DNA from 2 places in the Photobacterium sp. 270122K genome. Region 1 is predicted to be linked to the other one. Evidence: predicted binding sites of a transcription regulator. Region 1 holds the regulator's gene; the other holds the start of a gene.
What was found. The regulator MetJ, encoded in region 1, represses methionine synthesis genes. The targets are predictions, from matches to a motif close to TTAGACNTNTANANGTCTAA.

Region 1 (7,340 bases):
CCTATGTTACAAAGTTGCGCCATCACTGGCTATAGCTGGGGGCGGTTCTGTGTCAGAAGTCAGTGAAATTTGAGGGGGATATTGTGAGCTTATGCGCAAAACATAAGCTCATGTATCCATTGTGGATCAATTGGCGGGTGGCGCGGCACTTTCTCGGATCACCAATTTCGCATCGAGCAGGCGTGAGCCAGAGGCGATATCTTTGCCCCTGAGGATGTCGAGTAACATCATCATGGACTGGCGGCCGATTTCATAGCGCGGCTGAGACACGGTGGTCAACGGGGGATCGCAATATTCCGCAAACTGAATGTCATCAAACCCGACAATGGAAATATCCTGCGGGACGCGGAAACCCAGACGCTTGGCTTGCTGCATGGCACCGATCGCCATGACATCGTTATGGCACAGCAGGGCCGTGGGTGGCTCAGGCAGTGACAATAACGCGGTGACCGCACGTGCACCACCGGCAAAGGTGAAATCACTTCTGGCGGTATAGGCTGGATTGAGCTCCACGCCGGCACGGCGCAGGGCTTGCTGGTAACCTTGAATACGGAATTGGCACAAGGTCGCGCCTTCCGGTCCGGCAATTTGAGCAATGCGCTTGTGGCCCATTTGGGTCAAGTAGTTCACGGCTTCAAAGGCGGCAGTCAGGTTGTCGATATGTACAGTGGGTAGTTCAAGCTCGGGGGCAAATTCACAGGCCATGACCATTGGCGGCAGGTTTTTCTGTTCCGGTTTGCTGACATCGAACGGGAGATCGGTGCCAAGCAGGAGCATGCCGTCCGCTTGTTTGGTGAAAACGAGATTAACGAATGAATTTTCGCGGGTTTTTTGTTGCCCACTGTCACCAAGCAAGACCAGGTAGCCGTGCTCCATCGCTGCTTCCTCTATCCCGCGAATGATCTCTGTAAAGTACGGATCACAGATATCGGGGACAATGGTGACGATGGTTTTTGATTCGTTGCGACGAAGATTCCTAGCCAGTGAATTGGGTGAATAGCCAGCATCCATGACAGCTTGCTCAACCTTCTTCCGAGTTGAGGCCGACACTTTCTCCGGGTTCATCAAGGCACGGGAAACCGTGGCCGTTGAGACGCCGGCGAGCTGGGCAACATCCTTCATTGTCGCCATAGTTACTGTTCCTCTCTATTATAATTCTCTCTTAACCGCTGAAGGATCATGGCCAAATCGGGGCTGATACCTGAAACAGCGAGCATGCTATTGTAGGCGGTATGCCGGTGATTAAACATGCTTAGAACAACATAAATTACATCCCTCACGTGATTTGTATCGCATTGTTCATTTTAAGTTAAATCCTGCGGTTCCACATCGATCGACCAGCGGATTTTCTTCGCCAGTGGCAGCAATTGGATTGCCGGTTTTGCAATGCTGATCCACTGCTGCAGGGTCTTTCTGCTCGGCGCTTGCAGCAACAGTTGCCAGCGATAACGTCCCGCGCGGCGAGCAAGTGGCGCGGGGTTCGGCCCCATCACCATAGTCTCATTGTCATACACCGGACTGGTTTCCAAAATTCCCCGTACTTGCTGGAAAAACTGTTCGACCAAGGCATTGTCGTTGGCTTCAGCGCGCAACAGGGCCAAATACGTGAACGGCGGTAGCCAGGCTTGTTTGCGTTCCGTCAGTGCCCCTTGGGCAAAGTGATCGTAACCCTTATAGAGCAACGCCTGCAGCAGGGCATGTTCCGGATGGTGGGTTTGCAGTACCACTTCCCCCGGTTTGCTGGCGCGTCCTGCACGGCCAGCAACCTGCGTAAACAGTTGGGCGAGGCGTTCAGGCGCGCGAAAATCGTTACAGAACAGGGCGCTGTCGACATCAAGCAGGGCTACCAAGGTCACGTCTGGGAAATGGTGGCCTTTGGCGAGCATCTGCGTGCCAATCAAAATTTGGTATTCGTTGTTACGAATGGCTTCGAGGTAGCTTTCCAAGCTGCCTTTGCGGCGGGTGCTGTCGCGGTCAATACGCACCGTGCGGTAGTCCGGAAACAGGGTAGCCAGTTGCTGCTCTAACTGCTCAGTACCAACGCCTACCGCATTCAGTTGGGTGGATCCACATTGGCCACATTGCAGCATCATCGGCCGCTGGGTCGCACAGTGATGGCAACGCAATTCGCCACTTTGCTGGTGGAAGGTGTAATAGGCATCGCAACGTTTACACTCGGCCAGCCAGCCACATTCGTGGCAGATCACCGCCGGCGAAAAACCGCGGCGGTTAAGGAATAACATGACCTGATTGCCGGCCTGTAAATGGCTACGCATACGGGCGATCAACGGGGCAGATAAGCCGGCTTCCAAGTACAGCCCTTTGACATCCAGTACGCCATGGCGGGCGGGCTTGGCGTGACCAGCACGTTGCGACAAAGTCAGGTGATGGTACTTGCCGCTTTTGGCATTGTGCAGGGTTTCTAATGCTGGCGTGGCAGAGCCTAATACAATCGGAATGCGTTCCTGACTGGCGCGCATCACGGCCAAATCGCGGGCATGGTAGCGTAGGCTGTCCTGTTGTTTGTACGAGCCGTCGTGTTCTTCATCGACAATGATGACCCCCAGATTCGCAAACGGGGTGAACAAGGCTGAACGGGTACCAATGATGATCCCCGCTTGATTGTCGCGTCCGGCAAGCCATGCCACCATGCGTTCGGTGTCGTTTAAGCCTGAGTGAATAGTTTGGAGCGGCACATTGAAGCGACGACGGAAGCGGTTGATGGTTTGCGGTGTCAGGCCAATTTCCGGCACCAAGATCAAGGCTTGCTTGCCTGCCGCCAAGATCGGTTCGAGTACATTGAGGTAGACCTCGGTTTTTCCCGAACCGGTCACCCCTTCCAACAAATAACAGCCAAAGGCATCTTGTGCGTTTACCGCAGCCACGGCCACTGCCTGTTCTTCATTCAGACGGGGCTTTTCTTCGGTGACGGCAAAATCGGGCAGCCAAGGACGCAAGGCTTGTTGCTCTATGACGCTTTCAATCCAGCCTTTCTTCGCCAACGTGGTGAGGGTGGCGGCAGTGATGTCTTCGGCCAGTAAGGCTTCATGGCTCACTTTTCCTCGGCGCAGTGCCTGCAATACTTGTTGCTGACGCGGGGCGTTTTTCAGCGTGGTTGCCGCCTGCTCTTGCCCGCTGGCGGTGAGTTGCCAGACTTTTAAACTCGCGGGTGACGCTTCACGGCCTTTGCGTAGCAGGGCGGGCATGGCGTTGGCCAAGGTATCGCCCAGCGGGTATTGGTAAAAGCTGCTGGCCCAGGTCAGTAGGTTGAATAATGGCTTAGGCCACAAGGGGGCACTGTCGAGGACCGCTGTGATCGGCTTGAGCTGCTCGCGTGGGAAATCGGAGTGATCGGTCAGCGTGATCACCACGCCTACTAAGTGTTGACGGCCAAACGGCACCTTAACTCGCCCGCCCATTACAGGATGCTGGCCGGCTTTGATCAGGTAATCAAATTGTTTGTCGAGAGGGACAGGCAGTGCCACACGGGCGATGTTGGGCGTCATATTAAACCGCGAAATGAGCAGGAACTAAGAGAGGGCAGTGTACCTCGGCAAAGGGCCTGCGGCAAAGGCGTGACTAAAGCGGTGAGGATTTGTTGATTTTGGCAATATGATTGATTACTATACGCCGCCTAATTTGGTGTATTGGAAATTGCCAATACACTGACTATTTTTTAATGACGTGTGGTGCCCGGCTTAGGATCGGGAGAGCGACACGGCCTTACTTTTGAGGTTATCCCATGAAACAAGGTATTCACCCAGAGTACTCTCCAGTAAACGCACGTTGTTCTTGTGGCAACACTTTCGTCTTCAACTCTACTATGACTAAAGACGTTAACCTAGACGTGTGTGACAAATGTCACCCATTCTACACTGGTAAGCAGCGTGTAGTTAGCTCTGGTGGCCGTATCGACAAATTCAACAAGCGTTTTGGTGCTCTTACTACTAAGTAATTGCCCGCTTGAGTGTCGTAAAGAAGGAACGCAATTGCGTTCCTTTTTTTATGCCTGCGATTTGTCGGCCTTGTGGGCGGCAGTGGGTATCGTGTATCGGTGCTTCTCGACAGACAGGCACAAAAAAACCAGCCTTAGGCTGGTTTTTTTGTTTGCATCGCTTGGTGAAGACTTATTCGTTAATGTCTTCGTATTTGATGCCCATTTCTTCCATCAGGCTTTTGGCCTCAGCGGGCAGATCATCCGGGCGATCTTTGCGGATGTCATCATCCGTTGGCAGCGGCTGGCCGGTGTAGGCGTGCAGGAAAGCTTCACACAATAGCTCGCTGTTGGTGGCGTGGCGTAAGTTATTGACCTGACGGCGTGTACGCTCATCAGTCAGGATTTTTAGCACCTTCAGTGGGATCGAAACCGTGATCTTTTTTACTTGTTCGTTTTTCTTTCCGTGTTCCGCGTATGGACTGATGTATTCGCCATTCCACTCTGCCATTGTTAACCTTCTCAGCGATGTTAGATTGAAGAAATAGTAATAGACCTGAATTCTAGCGGGATTTACCGCTACAAGCAAAGACATATAGACGTCTGGAAGTGTTGACGTCTTTTGTGAATGTGGTTATGTTGTTGCATAATCGTTATTCATCATCGGGTTCACCCTACAAGGATAGTAAATATGAGTGACCAGAAGCTTGCTACCGTTGCCGTTCGCGCCGGCATCGATTCGGATACACAATTTAATGCGGTGGTACCGCCACTGTATCTGACCTCGACATACAGCTTCCCCCAGTTGGGTGAGGTGCCTACATTTGACTATTCTCGTTCCGGTAACCCGACGCGCAATACCTTGGCGGATGCCCTGGCGACCTTGGAAGGGGGCGCCGGTGGGGTGGTGACCAACTGTGGTACCGCCGCGATGAACTTGCTGGTGTCTGCGTTATTAGGTCCGGATGATTTGATTGTCGCGCCGCATGACTGTTATGGCGGCACGTACCGTCTGTTTGATACTCGCGCCCAAAAAGGCGACTTCAAGGTCTGCTTTGTTGATCAGACCGATCCCCTCGCATTGGCGGACGCATTGGCGAAAAAACCCAAGCTGGTGTGGGTCGAAACCCCGTCGAATCCGCTGTTACGCATTGTCGATGTTGCTGAGTTATGTGCCGCTGCCCATCAAGCCGGTGCATTAGTGGCGGTGGATAATACGTTCTTATCGCCAATCCTCCAACAACCACTTGCGCTTGGTGCCGATTTTGTTGTCCATTCTACCACTAAGTACATTAACGGCCATTCCGATGTGCTCGGCGGCGTGCTGATCGCTAAGACACAGGCGCACGCTGAAACCTTGGCGTGGTGGGCGAACTGTATCGGTGCGACCGGTGCCCCGTTTGATGCCTACCTGACATTGCGCGGGTTGCGCACTCTGGCCCCTCGCATGCGCATGCATGAAGAGAACAGCGCCCAGATTTTAGCGTACCTTCAGCAGCAGCCGTTAGTGGGCACGCTTTACCATCCGAGCCAGCCTGATCATCCCGGCCATGACATCGCCCTGAAGCAACAAAAAGGCTTTGGCGCGATGCTGAGTTTTGAAATTAACGGCAGCATGGCCCAGTTGGAAACGTTTGTGCGTGAGCTGAAGTGTTTCTCGTTGGCGGAATCCTTGGGCGGCACGGAAAGCCTGATTTGCCATCCGGCCAGTATGACTCACCGTGCGATGTCGGATGACGCGCAGGCCGAAGCGGGTTTGAACACCTCGTTACTCCGGTTGTCGGTTGGATTAGAAGATCCGAGTGATTTGATTGCAGACTTGGCGCAGGCCTTTGCACAGGCAGAGAAGGTGGCAGTATGACGGCGATAAGCGGACGGCAATTACATAAATTCGGTGGCAGCAGTTTGGCCGATCCCGCCTGTTATTTACGGGTGGTGACGATCCTGCGTGAGTATTCGGGGGCGAATGACTTGGTGGTGGTCTCTGCTGCGGGCAAGACGACCAATCAGTTGATTGAGTGGGTGTTGCAGCTGGAGAAAGACGGCCGACAAGCCCATGAAACCCTGCAAGCTATCCGCGCGTTTCAGCAGCAACTCATCGAAAGCTTGCTGGACGGCGAAGCGGCGGATGCCTTACTGACACAATTACATTTTGAACTCGGTGAGCTGGCGCGTTGGGGGGAAAGCCCATTGTGCGAGGCGCAAGTGGCGAGCGTGCTGGGTCACGGTGAAGTCTGGTCAGCCCGTTTACTGGCCGCGCTACTGACCCAACAACAATTGCCCGCAACCAGTGTCGATTCACGGTTATTCTTGCGAGCAGAACGCGCCGCGCAGCCGGAAGTGGATCGCGGTCAGTCTTGGCCCTTGCTGCAAGAGCGGCTTGCTCAGCACAATCAGCACCGTGTTGTGATCACCGGTTTCATGGCGCGTAATCAAGCGGGTGAGACGGTTTTATTGGGCCGTAATGGCTCGGACTATTCTGCCACGGTGATCGGCGCGTTGGCGGATGTCACGCGCGTGACGATCTGGAGTGATGTGGCCGGTGTCTACAGTGCCGATCCCCGTAAAGTGGAAGATGCGTGTTTACTGCCGCTATTGCGCTTAGACGAAGCCAGTGAACTGGCCCGTTTAGCTGCGCCGGTGCTGCACAGCCGTACCTTGCAGCCGGTGGCACAAAGTGCGATTGATCTGACGTTGCGTTGTAGCCATGAGCCAGAATCCGGTTCAACCCGGGTTGAACGTGTGTTGGCGTCCGGCCGTGGGGCGAAAATCATTACGTCGTTGGATGACGTGTGCTTGATCGCGCTGACGATCCCCCGTTCACACGACATGGCATTGGTGGAAGCCGAGTTAGAACGTATTTTATCGCGCGCCCAATTGCAGCCGCTGGCGCAGAGTGTGGAAGCCGATAAAGGCCGGATCCAACTGGCCTATACCGGTGAAGTGGTCAACAGTGTGCTGGCTCTGTTGCAAGACAGCGGTGTCGCGGCGGAATTGCGTTTACGTGATGGTTTTTCGTTGGTGGCGGCCGTGGGGGCGGGTGTAGTGAACAATGCCATTCATTGCTACGGCTTTTATCAGCAGCTAAAAGGCCTGCCGGTGGAATTCATGGCCGAATCGCGCTCTGGGTTGAGTCTGGTGGCGGTACTGCGCAAGGCCGATACCGATCGCCTGTTGCCGCGTATTCACCAAAGTTTATTCCAAGCCCAAAAACGGATTGGTTTGGTGCTGTGTGGCAAAGGTAACATTGGCAGCCGTTGGTTGAGCTTGTATGACAGCCAGCGCGTGGCGTTAGAGAAGCGCCATGGCATGAGTTTTACCTTGATTGGGGTGGTCGACAGCAGCCGATTGTGGATTGATCTGGCGGGCATTGAACCGCAGAAAGCCCTCGATCATTTTGATGATG
Region 2 (7,340 bases), on a different contig from region 1:
AAGCCGAGGCCGCTTGGGCGGCCCGCAGCGAGCACAAAAGCTGGAATGCCAAAGCCATTCGGCAGGAAATGGTTTCCTTGCAGGATGTAGAAAACAAACGGGGTCTGCCCATCGTAAAAGTGCTGATTGCGCTGTGTCCCCTACTGGGCTTGCTCGGTACGGTGGTAGGTATGATTCAAGTGTTTGATATTTTGGCGGTAACAGGAACAGGAAGCCCCCGCGCCATGGCGTCGGGGATCTCAAAGGCAACAATCCCAACCCTTGCGGGCATGGTCGCTTCTCTTTCGGGGCTGTTTTTCAGCTCACGACTCGACCACCTCGCTAAGGTCTCCACGCAAAAGCTGGAAGATAAGTTGAAGCATATTGCCTGAGTAAAAGGAATTGAGGGATAGGTCATGAAAAGACGCTACAGCAGCGATAGCAGTGACGAAGCAGCTATCGACATGACACCGATGCTCGACATCGTATTTATCATGTTGATCTTCTTTATTGTAACAACATCGTTCGTAAAAGAAGCCGGTATCGACGTCAACCGCCCAAGCGCCAACACCGCGCAGACCGTCAAGAAAGGCAACATTATGGTCGCCGTGGGCGCATCGGGTGACGTATGGGTCGATAAACGCCGCGTAGAAGTGGATGCGGTTCGCGCCAACATTGAACGTCTGCGTGCTGAAAGCCCAGATGGTGCCGTGGTGATTCAGGCTGATGAAGAAGCCAAATCCGGTATTGTCGTGAAGGTGATGGACCAGATCAGAATGGCAGGTGTACAAAGCATCTCCATTGCCGCAACCAATAAGGATTAAGCCTATGCGGTATCTGGCCTCATTAGCACTGGCGCTCGTTGTCTCCCTGGGATTGTTCTGGGGGATGGACAAGCTAGTAAACAAAGAGCGCCACGAGCTAACGTCGAATGAAGACTTACGCATGGTCGACTTCATTCGCGTTAAACCCGATGAAAAAATACAGGAGAAAAAACGCGAGCTGCCAAAGCCGCCGCCACCCAAACGTCCACCACCGCCGCCTGAGATGAAAGTCACCTCAACGGTCAAACCGGTGATGGAGCAGATGCCCATGGACATGCCAAAGCTGGATTTACCAGTTAATGTCACAGGGGGCTCCGTACTTGGCCATTACAGCCAAGGCGGTGGCGCGCAAGTCAAAGGCAGCGGTGGCCCGATGCCACTGGCAACCTTCCAGCCACAAATGCCACGTAAAGCCGCCCGTTCTGGGCTGGAAAAAGGCGTGGTGTTGGTGGAGTTCACGGTCAATGCCCGTGGTGGTGTCGAGAATGTGAAGGTACTCAAAGAGTCCCCGCGCAAACTGGGCTTGGGCAAAGCGGCGCGTAAAGCGGTATCGAAATGGACCTTCAAACCGAAACAGGTTGATGGCAAACCCGTTAGCGCACGTCTTTCACAAGAAATTGAGTTCTCGGTAAACTAGGAGTCAACAATGAAGAAATATTATCAACATTTGCTGGCTTCTTTCATCTTGCTATCCGGTGCCCTCGCGGCACCGGCACTGGCCAGCACCCCAGAACTGAGTGATCGCACCTTCCGTACCGTCAACAAAGTGCAGGAGTTGATTGCCACAGAACGCTACAGTGATGCCATCGCAAGACTGAACAAAGCCATCAATAGCTCAGGCAAGAAAGAGTATGATCGCGCTGTTTTGCTGCAACAGATGGGCTTTTTATATTCACTGAAAGATAACTACCCGAAAGCGGCGGAGTATTTCACCAAATCGCTAAAAACCAATGCCCTGCCCGTGCCCGTCGCACAGCAGGTACGTTATAGCCTGGCGCAGTTGTTATTGGCAGAAGGCAACTTCAAGCAGTCCGTAAAAACCATGAAACAATGGTTTGAGGTGGCAAAAACCACCGATGAAAAACCACAGGCACATGCGTATATCACGCTCGCCAGTGCGTATGTACAGCTTGAAGATTACCGTAACGCCATCGCCCCGACGAAAAAGGCCATTGCCATGAGCAAGAAGCCGAGTGAGTCGTGGTATGTGCTGCTGATGGCCGCCCACTATGAGCTTAAGCAGTTCAAAAGTGTCGCGGGGGTACTCAAAACCCTGACCACCAAGTATCCGAAGAAAAAGCAGTATTGGATGCAGTTGTCAGGGATTTACATGGAATTAAATCAGGAGAAAAACTCATTGGCTACGCTAGAGCTTGCCCATAAATTTGGCCTGCTTAGCGAGGAGAAAGAGTTACTTCGCTTGACCAACTTCCAAGCCTATTTGGGGATCCCATACCGCGCGGCCAAAACGCTAGAAGATGAAATGGGGAAAGGCACCATTGCCCGTACCGCAAAAAACCAAGATAAATTGGGTAACTACTGGCAACAAGCCAAAGCGCTCGACGACGCCATTATTGCGTATCGTAAAGCCTATGAAATGAAGCCAACGGTAAAAACGCAGATGAAGATTGCCCGTCTGATGATTCAAGACAAACAATACAAATCGGCCACACAATTTACCTTGAAAGCGGCACCCGATGCGAAAGGGGATGACAAAGCGGAATTAGCCTACCTACGCGGCATGGCCTATTTCGAGTTGGAGCAACCGACTAACGCACTGAAAGCAATGAAAACGGCAGCGCAATCAAAAGAAATGCAAGCGATCGCCGGCCCTTGGATTAACTTCTTACAGGATCAAAGCTAAACCGTTTCTCGGTTCATCCTCGGTCAATGCCCCAGTCCGCGCGCCCTTATGCCTTGCGTGCTGGGGCGCTCAACACATTATTGAATCTCTGTGTGAGTCAGTCACACTGTTTTGGGAAGCATACGCTTCCCTTTTTTTATGCGTGAATATCACAGGCTTTTTCTGCCACGTTATTTTCAACGGCGTTAATTTCAACATTTCCCCACGCCTTACTGCTCAGCTTCGCGGCGAACACTGGCGACCACATCTGAGTGGTCATCGTCGTTCATCATTTCTACCGTGTCTGAATGAACGGGGGTCACCTCCGCCAATTGTGTCGCTTGACGCTGTGTCATGTCCTCTAAGGTCGATACATTTGCTCGGGTCACCGTTGAAGCGATCTGCGCCTCTAGTTCAGCGGTGACCGTGCTAATCGCTTCGACCTTTTGACGCTGCATTTGTGCATCCAAATCATACTGCCAATCACTGCCTGCTTGGGCATGCACAGGCGCGCTCATTACCATTGCCATCCATACACCCACCACTGCACCCGCTATTGTCTTACTCATTTCGCTCGCTCCTGTACGCTGCTTATCACCTGCTCATTAGCCCCTACTGCCTTTCATGGTGGGCAGGCATGTCTAGTTACCTTGCAAGCTAACTAGTGCAGTATGCGTGCCAGAAAAAAGATCTTATGAGATCAGTGGGTTAACAATTTTAGTCGCTTTGCAATATAAGACGCGTGGCAAATCTGTTCGCATTTCGGCTAAATTCGCCAACACGTCGTCGCCCCTATACGCGCCAAACCGCAGGCGTAAAAAAACCGCCTAAACAGGCGGCTTCATCGCATTCATTCCATGCTGCGCATGAGTGATGGGCGTTACTTATGGTAGTAACTGATGAACGTTACGCAGAACGCGCAGCCAACCATGCAGGGACATCCGCGACGCTATTTAGCACCACATCCGCCAACGCTTCACCAGCGTCTGTCACTGGCTTACCTGTACGCACCAAAATTTTCGTGCCTACCTCTGCCGCTGCGGCCGCTGTCATGTCATCGGCTTTGTCACCGATCATTACAGAATTCGCCATGTCGATTTTCAAGAAATCGCTCGCAGACTTAAACATACCCGCTTTAGGCTTACGGCAGTCACAGTCTTGCAGGTAATCCCCCTGCCCTTCGGTTGGGTGGTGCGGACAATAATAGATACCGTCAAACTCCACGCCGTTATCGACAAAGTTCCAGTCCATCCACTCGGTCAGGGTTAGAAATTCATCTTCCGTGTACATGCCACGCGCAATGCCAGCTTGGTTCGTCACAAGCACCAGTAGGTAGCCCATGTCTTTAAGCTTTTTACAAGCCTCAAACACCCCATCGATGTATTCAAAATCATCAACGGTATGTACATAACCGTGATCAACGTTGATCACACCATCACGATCGATAAAAACTGCTGGTTTGGACAAGGTCAGCCCTCTGATTTACTGTCTCTATATAGGGTCAAATTATGGCACGCCTCAGGTTCGGATTCACCTGTTTCTCTCCGCTCGCCCACAATACCCGTCAAGCGCCGCTCAGGCGAGGCGTTCTGACAGGGACAACAGACCATGTTTCAGGGCCGCTCTCAGGGCAAAACAGCGGCAGAGCCATTTAGACGTCCAGACGTAAAAATATCTATTGACTTCACATATGTTAACCCATAGCATCAAACCCATAGATGTGGTTAACACTCCGTGAACACACAATATAAAAATAACGAAAAATTGCAAAACAACACAACAATATACCGGTAGCGACCAATGAAGGGTCGGCTGATCATCAACACGGTATAGGATGCAGGAATGACGATGATTGAAATAAACCGAGTCAATAAAATCTTCTATCAGGGCACCAAAGCGATTCATGCCTTGCGAGATATCAACCTGACCATCCCTCAAGGCACCATCTTTGGGGTGATTGGTTCATCAGGTGCAGGCAAAAGTACCCTGATCCGCTGCGTAAACCTGCTTGAACGTCCTACGGATGGCCAAGTCATTGTCGATGGCACCGACTTAACCCAGCTTAATGGTAAAGCCTTATCTCAAGCACGACGTAAGATCGGGATGATCTTCCAACATTTTAACCTCCTCTCTTCCCGAACCGTGTTTGACAATGTTGCGTTGCCTTTAGAGCTTGCTGGCACAGATAAAAGCGCGATCAATACCAAAGTCACCGAATTACTGACACTGGTCGGCCTGGCAGAAAAGCACGATACCTATCCGGCCAATTTAAGCGGCGGACAAAAACAGCGCGTAGCGATTGCCCGTGCGTTAGCCTCTGATCCTAAAGTGCTGTTATGCGATGAAGCCACCAGCGCCTTGGATCCGGCCACCACCCATTCCATTCTGACGTTGCTAAAAGAAATTAACCGTCAGCTTAACCTCACCATTTTGCTCATCACCCACGAAATGGATGTGGTGAAAAGCATTTGCTCGGAAGTGGCGATCATTGGTGATGGCGAGCTCGTCGAAAAAGGCCCGGTCGGTGATATTTTTGCCCACCCGAAAACCGCGCTGGCACGGGAGTTCATTCGCTCGACGCTGGATCTGTCGATCCCCGAAGATTACCGCCAACGCATGGTGGCTGAGCGCCAACCCCTGACTTACCCATTGGTGCGTTTAGAGTTCACCGGGGCATCGGTAGATGCGCCGTTGATCTCGCAAGTTGCCCGCGAGTTTGATATCGATATCAGCATATTAAGCTCTGATATGGATTATGCCGGTGGCGTAAAATTTGGCTTGATGCTGGCTGAACTGCTCGGCACCGAGCACGCAGCGGAGCAAGCCATTGCCTTCCTTCGTGATCACAAAGTCAACGTGGAGGTATTAGGGTATGTCGCTTGAGTCATTGAGTACATGGTGGGCGGAAAACGAACGCCTGATCCAATTGTTGATGGATGCATTAGGACAAACGCTGGTAATGGTACTGACATCCGGTGTGATTGGCTTTCTGATCGGTATTCCGGTCGGCGTTGCCCTGCATTTGACCAAAGATAACGGCTTGCTGGCCAACCGCAACGTGAACCGCATTCTGAGCGTGATCACCAATATCGGGCGCTCTATTCCGTTCATTATTCTGTTGGTGGCGATTATTCCGTTTACCCGCTTTGTGGTGGGCAGCTCCATCGGTACCGCAGCGGCCATTGTTCCGCTCACGGTGGGCGCCATTCCGTTTATCGCCCGTCTCGTTGAAGGGGCGCTATTGGAAGTGCCCAATGGTTTGGTGGAAGCGGCACAAGCTATGGGCGCAACACCCACCCAAATCATCAGCAAAGTGCTACTGCCTGAAGCCTTGCCGGGCATCGTCAATGCCGTGACGATCACCTTGGTGACCTTGGTGAGCTATTCCGCCATGGCCGGTACCGTCGGTGGCGGCGGCCTCGGGGATGTCGGTATCCGCTATGGTTACCAACGCTTTGATGGCACCGTCATGTTGATCACGGTTGTCATGCTGATCATCTTGGTTCAAGCGATTCAATCAGCCGGTGATTATTGGGTCAAACGCCTGGATCACCGCTAACCACAACACATCGTCAGCCCCATTCGGTATCGCGGCAGGATCGCCGCGAACCCAATACACGATTGCAAACACAACACACTTATAACATCTAGTATTACGGAAAACCCCAGTTTAAGGAGAAGTATCATGGCGTTTAATTTAAAGAATTTGGTTGTCGTAGCAGGCCTTGCCTCAGCCCTTGCCCTCACCGGTTGTGGCGAGAAAGAAGCCACCGTAGACAATAACAAAGTGAAGATTGGGGTGATGGCGGGTGCAGAAGAGCAAGTCGCTGAAATCGCCGCCAAAGAAGCCAAGGACAAATACGGCTTGGACGTGGAGTTAGTGTCTTTCACTGACTACGTCTCACCGAATGCCGCACTGGAAGAGGGCTCGATTGATGCTAACGCTTTCCAGCACAAACCGTACCTTGACCAACAAATCAAAGATCGCGGCTACAAGTTTGCGATTGCCGGTAACACCTTTGTGTACCCGATTGCCGCGTACTCCAGCAAAATCAAAAATATTGATGAGCTAAAAGCGGGCGATCAAATTGCCGTACCAAACGACCCAACGAATCTTGGCCGCTCACTGCTGCTGCTGCAACAAAAAGGCTTACTGAAGCTGAAAGACGGTGCAGGCCTGACCGCGACGGTACTGGATATTGTGGAAAACCCAAAAGATCTGAAGATTGTGGAACTGGAAGCCGCACAATTGCCACGTTCATTGGATGATGTACAGCTAGCGATCATCAACAACACCTACGCGAGCAGCATTAACCTGACGCCAGAGCGTGACGGTATCTTTGTTGAAGACAAAGAATCCCCATACGTGAACCTGATTGTGGCGCGTGAAGACAATGTCAATGCGCAGAACGTGCAGACGTTCATTAAAGCCTACCAGTCAGATGCCGTGTACAACGCTGCACAAGAGATCTTCCAAGGTGGCGTGGTGAAAGGCTGGTAATCACCCTCGCCCACTCTCATTACATCCACATAAAAAAAGCTGGCACCTGCCAGCTTTTTTTGTGCTTTCTCTTTGTACCCAGAGCACACGCGCCTTGTCTCGATACAGCACGCGTTATTTCTGCACCGCTTTAAAGCGCGGATTCGATTTACAAATCACGTACAAACGGCCACGGCGTTTCACGATTTGGCAG

Region 2: the regulator MetJ is predicted to act here: its motif matches at 4,298-4,317, upstream of metN (methionine ABC transporter ATP-binding protein MetN).

Annotation. Positions count from the first base shown of each region.
Region 1 covers NZ_JBPOEN010000009.1:163,304-170,643, forward strand. The annotation lists gene cytR (DNA-binding transcriptional regulator CytR) at 127-1,131, opposite strand; gene priA (primosomal protein N') at 1,305-3,506, opposite strand; gene rpmE (50S ribosomal protein L31) at 3,743-3,955, shown strand; gene metJ (met regulon transcriptional regulator MetJ) at 4,128-4,445, opposite strand; gene ACSF8W_RS16970 (O-succinylhomoserine (thiol)-lyase) at 4,626-5,795, shown strand; gene ACSF8W_RS16975 (bifunctional aspartate kinase/homoserine dehydrogenase II) at 5,792-7,340, shown strand, end outside.
Region 2 covers NZ_JBPOEN010000007.1:85,566-92,905, reverse strand. The annotation lists gene ACSF8W_RS13690 (MotA/TolQ/ExbB proton channel family protein) at 1-371, shown strand, start outside; gene ACSF8W_RS13685 (ExbD/TolR family protein) at 396-803, shown strand; gene ACSF8W_RS13680 (energy transducer TonB) at 808-1,440, shown strand; gene ACSF8W_RS13675 (tetratricopeptide repeat protein) at 1,450-2,667, shown strand; gene ACSF8W_RS13670 (hypothetical protein) at 2,877-3,215, opposite strand; gene gmhB (D-glycero-beta-D-manno-heptose 1,7-bisphosphate 7-phosphatase) at 3,553-4,113, opposite strand; gene metN (methionine ABC transporter ATP-binding protein MetN) at 4,495-5,529, shown strand; gene ACSF8W_RS13655 (methionine ABC transporter permease) at 5,519-6,205, shown strand; gene ACSF8W_RS13650 (MetQ/NlpA family lipoprotein) at 6,332-7,147, shown strand; gene ykgO (type B 50S ribosomal protein L36) at 7,262-7,340, opposite strand, start outside.